2 regions of the Paenibacillus sp. FSL R5-0636 genome follow, and region 2 is predicted to be linked to the other one. Evidence: predicted binding sites of a transcription regulator. Region 2 holds the regulator's gene; the other holds the start of a gene.
The links. The regulator Rex, encoded in region 2, represses fermentation and respiration genes when NADH is low (regulators of the CRP and FNR family bind a similar motif). The targets are predictions, from matches to a motif close to TTGTGAAATATTTCACAA.
Positions count from the first base shown of each region.

Region 1: a site for Rex is predicted at 2,313-2,330, ahead of MKX34_RS03555 (flavocytochrome c). Genes of this name have one in related genera too.

Region 1 covers NZ_CP150232.1:804,700-809,398, forward strand. The annotation lists gene MKX34_RS03555 (flavocytochrome c) at 421-2,211, opposite strand; gene MKX34_RS03560 (histidine kinase) at 2,436-4,070, shown strand; gene MKX34_RS03565 (response regulator) at 4,045-4,699, shown strand, end outside.
Region 2 covers NZ_CP150232.1:4,719,771-4,724,469, reverse strand. The annotation lists gene dinG (ATP-dependent DNA helicase DinG) at 1-2,378, shown strand, start outside; gene MKX34_RS21495 (redox-sensing transcriptional repressor Rex) at 2,509-3,162, shown strand; gene MKX34_RS21490 (amidohydrolase) at 3,149-4,450, shown strand; gene MKX34_RS21485 (DUF5590 domain-containing protein) at 4,622-4,699, shown strand, end outside.

The DNA of each region.
Region 1 (4,699 bases), 3.1 Mb from region 2:
GCGGAACGGATGAGCATTGTTGAAAAGCCTGTCAAATCAAGGTTTCTGCGGATTGCAACAGCCCACATCCTAGTGTTACATGTTCCCGCATACGGTGCATGTGGAGTCGGTGGCTTTGTTGGTGAGGAACCCTTGTCAAGTAGACACTAAATAATTGCTATAGTTTTAGTGATAGTACCAGAAAAGAAATGGGCAATTTTAATTCCACTAACAGAGAACTATAAAAGAGCCGCGAGTTAGACGAGCGTAGCCCCTAGGCTCCACCATAAATAAACCGCCCTGTTCGCAATGTTGCTGACAGGGCGGTTTGCTAAGTCATAGAGGGCAGCTTGAAAGTTAGCAGTCAACCTGCACTTTACAAACTATCTTGTACATTTTTAAGGATAACTTATTAGTAGAGCAGTTACACAAAAAATAAGATTACTCTGCTACAACTTGTTTGCCTGCAATCCGGCCGAATGTGAAGATATCAGCGATGGCATTACCGCCAAGACGGTTTGCACCATGAATAACCCCTGTTACTTCACCTGCAGCGAACAACCCAGGGATGACTTCGCCTTTTTCATTCAATACGCGAGTCTTCTCGTCGATCACCAAGCCGCCCATTGTATGGTGAACGGAGGGTACAGCTTTTTCGATGTAGTAAGGGCCTTTTTCAAGAGATTTCAATCCACCGCGATGTTTGAAATCAAGGTCTTTACCTGTTTTCGCATAATCATTTACTTTATTAATCGTTTCTTTCAAAGTGTTCACGTCGATTTTGAAGAAATCAGCTGCCTCTTCAATCGTATCGGCTTTAAAGAGCAAGCCTTGTTTAACGAGTTGATCGTATTCGTCTTGATGAACTTCTATCGTTTTACCGATATCCTCAATGCCTTGATTCCATAATTGATACGTATATCCGCCCGTTTGGGCAAGAATTGCTTTAGAAATAACGTCACGACGTTCTAATTCCTCAACGAAGCGCTTGCCTTCTTGGTTAATCAGGATCGCACCATCGAAGCGGGAGTCTGCAACCAGGGAAATAACACCTGTCTCAGGATTACAGATTGGATATGTTTGAATACTCTCCATGTTTGTCAGTTTGGCGCCAATCGTTTCTGCCATAACGATACCGTCACCTGTAGATCCTGGTGTATCGGTAGTCATATATTTTTCATCCATTGTAGGGTTATACTTCTTACGCATCTCTACATTGGATCCAAAACCACCGGTAGCGATGATGACGCCTTTGTTCGCATGGAATGTGATCTTGTCGCCAGTACCCGAAGTCGCAGTTACACCTGTTACTTTGCCGCTTTCGTCCTTCAGCAAGGTTTCGGCTTTCATATTCGTTTTGATAGTGATTTGATCAGCGTCTGTTTTGGCTTTTAACTTAGTAATCAATTCAACACCTGTATGACCTACAGGAATCAACGCACGTTTTCTGGAATGGCCTCCAAATTGGAACAGATGATCAGGTAAGAACTCTACCTTGATATCATCGCGCAGCCATTCGGCAGATGCTAGAGCATTGTCGGCAAGAATACGAACCATCTTTGGATCCCCGAGGTTGTCTCCGCCTTTCATCGTATCATCATAGAACAAGTCAGCCGTGTCATCAGTGATGCCAAGAGCACGTTCAACCCAGTTGTCCGGCGCATTCATCTCACCACCGGAGATCAATGTGTTGCCGCCAACAGCTGGCATTTTCTCGAGCAGAACTACATTAGCTCCAGCGCTCTTCGCTTCGATAGCCGCACTAAAGCCAGCACCCCCGGCACCGATGACGACAACATCATAGGTTTGCTCGACTTCTTCTTTGTCTTTGCTTCCACTGACTGCAGCGCCAGCGACAAGGGTAAGTCCAGACTTCGTAATTGCATCTTGAATGGCTTCGAGATATCCTTTGCTTGTAACTGTAGATCCGCTAATGGCATCAACTTTTGCGCTGTTAGTTGCCATGACATCTTGCTTGAGCTGCGTATAAACAGGTTCTGCAAGTACTTCATTTTCCTTATGCTCTGTCACTTTAATGTCAGTGATCTTGTTATCTAATAAGGAGACTTGTACTTTAATATCGCCATGTTTACCTTGCCCAACTCCTTCAAAGACTTGAACTCCGTTTGCATCTGCAGCGGGTTCTGCATCTTTACCGCCGCAGGCAGCAAGCGTGAACATAAGACTGAGGACTAGTAGAATAGATAACAGCTTTTTCGTGTGAGTTCGCATAATATCTCCTTCATTCTGTTGTGAATTGGTTACATACACTAGGGAGAGGAAGATTTGCTAGGCAAATCCTTTATCTCTAGCCTAGACATGAATGTTATTTCATGTGAAAATATGCACAAGACCTATTATAGATTTAGTACAGCATTATGTATTTGCACAGATTAGCGTTTTTTTGTCTTTTTCGGGCATGTAAGAAACGGATATTATGAAGGGCTATGATTACAATGAAATCAATTCACTTAAAAATCACATTAATCGCAGGAAGCTGCTTCTTGCTGCTGTTTATTGCATTGCTTGTAACAATATATTTGGAGATGAACCATACGGTTGTCCCTTTGAATAAGAACTTAACGCAGCAAGTGGTTAATGCACGCAGCGACCAGATCGATTATTGGTTTAATCAGCGCATCGGTGAGATAGACATGTTTGCTTCTCTAGCTTCGGACCATCATTGGACACGAGATGAATTGCTGCAAGAGATCGATAAGTTCGAGGCGAAGAAGCAAGTAGAGTACGAATCCATACGCGTGGTGGATATTCACGGAAATTCCTGGTCAGCAAAGGACAAGCCTTTTTCGATACTAAACCGACCCTACTATCTAAAACTGCTGAATTCAGATACCAATTATGTGGTGAGCAATCCGATCGTATCCAAAGCGAATGCAGCCGAAATCGTCGTCATTCTTTATCGCGTGAATCCATCGGTGAATGATGAGGTAGCTTATATTGCCGCAGCCGTCTCCGTCAAGAAGATGAAGGAGATTGCTCAAGATGTAATGCTATATGACCAGTCAGGCCAGCTTATCGTCGATTGCAGAGAGCTGGGTGAAGGAGAAGGAGCGGAGGATGCAGCAGATAAGAAGAACATGAGTGTATTTGAGGCTCCAATTCAAAATGTAGAAGGCTGGAAGTTAGTACTCAAAGTACCGAATTCAAGTCTATCATTAGCGGTGATCAAAACCCAGCGGACTGCATTGCTGGTAGGTGTTCTTATCGGTAGTGCGTTTATCGTCTTTCTGCTGCTGCTTGCTTCTTCCATTATTCGTCCAATTCAGTCGCTTCGTCAGGTAATGGAAAATGTGCAGAACGGTAACCAAACCATACGTGCAGATGTTACGCGCTCGGATGAGATCGGCGATCTTGGACGAAGCTTCAATGACATGCTTGTTCAATTATACGCTGTGGAGCAGGACCGAAAGGAGATGGAACTCAGACTGATTCATGAGCAGATCAAGCCGCACTTTTTATACAACACATTGGATACGATCCAGTGGATGGCAACGGAACATGGAGCAGACAATGTGGTGGAGATGGTGGAAGCGCTTAGCGCGTATTTCCGATTAGGGCTTGGCACAGGCAGTCCCTACATTCTGCTTGATCAGGAGTTGTACCATGTCGAGAGTTATCTTCATATTCAAGGTGTGCGATATGAGGAGATTCTGGACTACGAGCTTCGATATGATGAAAAGCTTGCTCAGTGCCAAGTCGTTCGCTTCATGCTGCAGCCTTTGGTGGAAAATGCGATTTATCACGGGATTAAGCCACTTGGGGATCAAAAGTGTAAAATTTCGATTACAGCATATAAACAGGCCGATTATTTGGTCATTAAGGTTGAGAATAATGGGGTTATGATTCCGGAAGAGAAGCTTGAACAGATGAATCAAGCCCTTCTTGATGATACATATGATCGTTCTGCCACAGGCTTTGGGCTATACAGTGTAAACCATCGCATTCGACTAGCTTACGGGGTGCCATATGGCCTTGCAGTGAAGAGCGAAGATGGCATTACCGTTATGGTCATTCGAATACCTTTGGACGGGGAGTGGAATGAAGATGTGGAAGATTATCATCGTCGATGATGAAACGATCATTCGCAAAGGCTTGCGACAATACATTGAGGAGAGTCCGTATCTTTTTGAAGTTGCAGGAGAAGCGAAAAGTGCAAACGAAGCATTGAATATGGTGGAGGAAGCCCCACCACATGTATGTCTTGTGGACATCAACATGCCGAATATGAATGGGCTCGATCTGATAAATATATTGCGCGAACGCTGCCCGTCGGTTCTGGTTGTCATCATCAGCGGCTACGATAACTTTGAATATGCGCGTCAAGCCGTGCAACTGCAAGCATTCGATTATGTATTGAAACCTGTGCCGAAGAGTGATCTGAACAAGCTGCTTCATCGGATCGATGAGCATCTTCAGGCAAAATATCCTTTGCATTCACATGAAAGCAGGGTGGATAAGGAGCGGGAGCTTCCCGGGTATACAGGGGATGGAACAGTGCTTATCCAAAAAGTGACCGAGTATATTGACAGTCATTATCAGGATCCGGAGCTGTCTATTACTCGAGTAGCAGCGCTATTTCATATCAACCAAACCTATCTTAGCAAGCGGATGAAGCAAGAAATCGGTGCTTCTTTCCTTGACTATGTCACCGAGCTTCGGATATCGAAGGCGAAGGAGATTCTGGATGACGTAATGCCGA
Region 2 (4,699 bases):
GTCTGGAGGAGCTCTACGAGCTGCCGCTGCTTACGATCCAGAGACTCTGTGAGCTGTTTACCGAAGAGGATAGTGATCTGGGCTGGTACTTTGATGGTCTGCTGCGAGAGCGGGAAGCGGAGACGCTACAGCCCGAAGGTGATCTGACTTTCTATCGTCAATTAGCGCTTGCAGTAGGAGACTGGACGGAGTTAGCGCCACCTAGAGATGAGCAGGCTGAGAATCCGCTAGCGAATTTATCTTTTACTGATTATATGGACGAAGTAACCAAACGACTTAAAGACACATTACCGCAGTATGAAAGCCGGGAAGCTCAGGATATTATGATCAATGAGGTGATGACGGCACTTGCCGAAGACAAACACCTACTGATCGAAGCGGGTACAGGAACCGGTAAATCGCTCGGTTATTTGTTGCCTGCCATTTATCAAAGCGTTCGCACCAATGAAAAAGTCATGGTCAGCACTCATACCATTAATCTGCAGGATCAATTGCGCGAGCGGGATATCCCTTTGTTAACGCAGGTAGTTCCTTTTCCGTTTAAAGCTGCTATTTTTAAGGGAAGAGGACATTATTTGTGTCTGCGTAAGTTTGAGCATAAAATTAATAAAAAGGACTTTATAAGCCCAAGGGAAGATGCGCTTACTGCCGCTCAGATGATTGTATGGCTCACTCAAAGTGAATCAGGGGATGATGAAGAGCTGAATTTAAGCGGCCGGGGCGGTGATTTCTGGGAGACGGTGGCAAGCGATACCGATTCCTGTCTGGGCCGTTCCTGTCCGTGGTTCCGCAAATGTTATTATCATAGGGCCAAGCATGAAGCTGGGATTGCTGACGTGGTTATTACGAACCATTCCAAGCTATTCGCAGATGTTAAAGCTGGGCACCAGCTGCTTCCGGCTTACGAGCATCTTGTCATTGATGAAGCACATCATTTAGAAGATGTGGCTGGTAAACATCTTGGCATGCATATGAAGCATTTCACTGTGGCACACACGTTATCGCGACTGTATAAAGATAGCCGAAACGGACAGCTTCCTGCTCTGCGCCAGATCTTACAGTCGTCAGGCAGTGAAGAGGCTTCAGAATGGAGCGGAGTCATTGATCGGATCTACCCGGATCTGCTTACCGTCAAAGAAACCTGGGATGCACTCAGCGACAAGCTGTTCAGCCTTTTGCCGGAACGCAGTGATGCAGCAGCAGGGGAAGCGGGACAACTGGTTTTGCGTTTGCTTCCCGCCCGTAAGCCGAAGGATTGGGATGAATTAGTTGCGCTTGAGAACACTATGAATCTGACGTTAAGTGACATCATCCGTAAGGGTGATAAAATGCTTAATGAGATGCGTGACCAGGAAAGCCAATCCTCAGCAGACAGTCTTGTTACTGATATTAGCGGTTTATTTAAGGATTTGGCTTCCATACGTGAGCAAGTAAGATTCTTTATGGGGCTGAATGACGATAATGTAGTATATTGGCTGGAGGCAAATGGAAATTACCGCAGCAAATCACTGCAGATGTATGCCGTCCCTGTGGATGTTAGCAGCCAGCTTAAAGAGTTGTTCTTCGATAAGAAAAAAAGCATCGTGCTTACCTCGGCGACGCTGTCTGTAGATAAATCTTTTCAGTTTATGATTGATAATCTCGGACTTAACGAAGCTGCGGAAGAGGGACGTCTAATGACCTCACTCCTTCCTTCTCCCTTTAAGTATCGCGAGCAGGCGCTTCTAGTTATACCGCGTGATTTTCCTAGTGTGAAGGGCAGTGTGGGCGATGCTCGATTTGTCGATACACTCGTACAGTCGTTAGCAGAAGCTGCCAAAACAACACGTGGGCGGATGCTGGTTCTGTTTACTTCTTATAAAATGCTGCGTCAGGTATATGATCCGCTTAAAGAGGCTTTGGCCTCACAAGAGATTACGGTGCTTGGTCAAGGCGTGGAAGGTGGCAGCCGGAGCAAGCTGATCCGCCGCTTTCAGGACAGTGCAGCATCCGTTCTGCTGGGGACGAGCAGCTTCTGGGAAGGTGTAGATATTCCAGGTGAAGCACTGACTTGCCTGGCCATCGTGAGACTTCCGTTTCAACCGCCGAATCACCCGTTGGCGGAAGCGAAGTCGGAGTTATTGCAGGCTCAGAAGAAGAATCCGTTCATGAAATTGTCTGTTCCTCAAGCGGTTATTCGCTTTAAGCAGGGATTCGGAAGACTGGTTCGCACGGCGCAGGATCGCGGAATAGTTATTGTTTATGATACAAGGGTTATTGAATCTCATTACGGGAAGTATTTCCTTTATTCATTGCCTGGTCCCAAAATGGAGCATATGCTGACTGATCAAATGGTCCCCCGCATAGCGGAATGGCTAGAGGATGGCGGCGCTTCTTAAAATGCTCGTCTTCAGTTTAGCTCCTCCTTATCCTTAAGGGCGGTAAGTTACAGTACCGCCCTTAATAAGGAGAGGTATACGTTTGAATATGGATTTTCACAAGAACATTACTATTTTTAGGAGGAAAAATATGAAATCGGATAAAATATCAGAAGCCGTTGTTCGCAGACTACCTGTGTATTTGCGTTTTTTGAATGATCTCCAGAATCGCGAAATATTAACAGTTTCCTCTCAGGAACTTGGACAAAAGCTTGATCTTAATCCCGCACAGATTCGTAAGGATTTAGCGTATTTTGGTGACTTCGGCAGAAAAGGTATTGGCTATGATGTAACGTATCTTATTGAGAAAATCCGTCATATCCTGAAGCTGGATCAACAGCTTAATGTAGCTTTAGTTGGAGCAGGTAATCTCGGACATGCCTTGTCTAATTACAATGCATATCTCAAAGATACTATGAAAATCACCGCTATATTTGATTCGTACGCTCCTAAGGTTGGACGTAAGATCAACTCCCTTACTGTGCAACCAATGGATGAACTAGGCAGCACGATTCGTGAGCAAGGTATTCGCATTGCCATTATTACCGTACCTGATTCAGAAGCTCAAAATGTAGCAGATATTCTCATTTCTTCTGGGATTGAAGCAATTTTGAACTTTGCCCCTGTGATTCTGAAGACACCACCGAATATCCGGGTGCATGCAGCTGATTTTACAACTGATCTGCAAAGTCTTGCGTATTACTTGCGGGATGGAAAGGAAGAAAGCGAACATGAACAACAATAAAACGATAATTAAGGGCGGGTATTTTCTGACTCCGGGAACGGATGAGCCGGTTCTGAGTGGATATATGACTATTGAAGATGATTTAATCACTTACATAGGAAAAGAAGAGCCTCAGATGGAAGCTGGAGTGCAAGTGGTTGATGGCAGCCGTCTGCTGTTCATGCCTGGACTTGTAAACACACATGGTCATGCGGCGATGTCTTTGCTGCGTGGATATGGAGATGATTTAGCGCTACAAGTGTGGCTTCAGGAGAAGATGTGGCCGATGGAGGAAAAGTTCACCGGTGATGATGTATACTGGGGAACCTCCTTATCTGTATTGGAAATGCTGAAGGGTGGAACTACGACCTTCCTCGATATGTATGATCATATGGACCGAGTAGCTGAGGTAGCTGAGTTATCAGGTATCCGTTCCGTATTGATGCGTGGTGTGATCGGGTTATGTCCAGAGGATGTACAGAATCACAAGCTTGCGGAAGCGATTTCTTTTGCCCGTAACTGGCATGGAAAGGCTGACGGTAGAATTACTACTATGATCTCGCCGCACGCCCCTTATACTTGCCCTCCGGACTTCCTGGTTAAGTTCGTGCAGGCAGCGCATGATCTGGATTTACCGATGCATACGCATATGTCCGAAACGAAACGTGAAGTGGAACAAAATGTGGCGGATTACGGGTTGCGTCCTGTAGCTCACTTAGAGAAGCTTGGAATGTTCACACGTCCCTCGATAGTTGCACATGGTGTTCATTTAAATGATGAAGAGATTGAGATCTTGGCTCGCCATAATGTGGGTGTCTCTCATAATCCGGGCAGTAATTTGAAGCTGGCTAGCGGAGTGGCTCGGGTTACTGATCTTCTAAAAGCTGGTGTGAAGGTGTCTCTTGGCACGGATGGCGCGGCAAGCAACAATAACTTGGATATGTTTGAAGAGATGCGGCTTGCAGCTCTCATTCATAAGGGTGTCAGCGGTGATCCAACGGCTGTTCCAGCTCCAGAAGCTCTACGTATGGCTACAGAATATGGCGCCCAGTCCATCTTTTTAAATAATGTAGGTAGACTTGCTGTTGGGATGAAAGCTGATTTCATTGCAATTGATATAGATCAGCCGCATTTGCTGCCACACACAGATCTGTTGTCTCATGCAGTTTACTCTGCTAGCGCTAAGGATGTTGAGCATGTGTGGGTGAATGGTAAACAGGTCATCAAGCATGGACAATGCTTAACCCTGGATGAGGAAGCTATCCGGCGTAAAGCGCAAGAAGCCTTCGAAGGTTTATTGAAGCGTTAAGTCTGGAGAATAACGAATAAATAATAGGCTGCGACTTTTTGCTTTTAGCAAAAGTTGCGGCCTTTTGTACATTTTAAGGCTGGGAAAGCTAGAAAATTATGAAATTTTGGATAAACACGCGGGTGTGTTATATAATCAAAAAAGATATATTACTAGAAAGGGAGCTGTACCTTGAAGAAAAGGAAAAAATGGATCCTCCTGGGGTCAGTTCTGATTCTGCTCCTGGGGTTTGGACTTATCCAGTTCTAT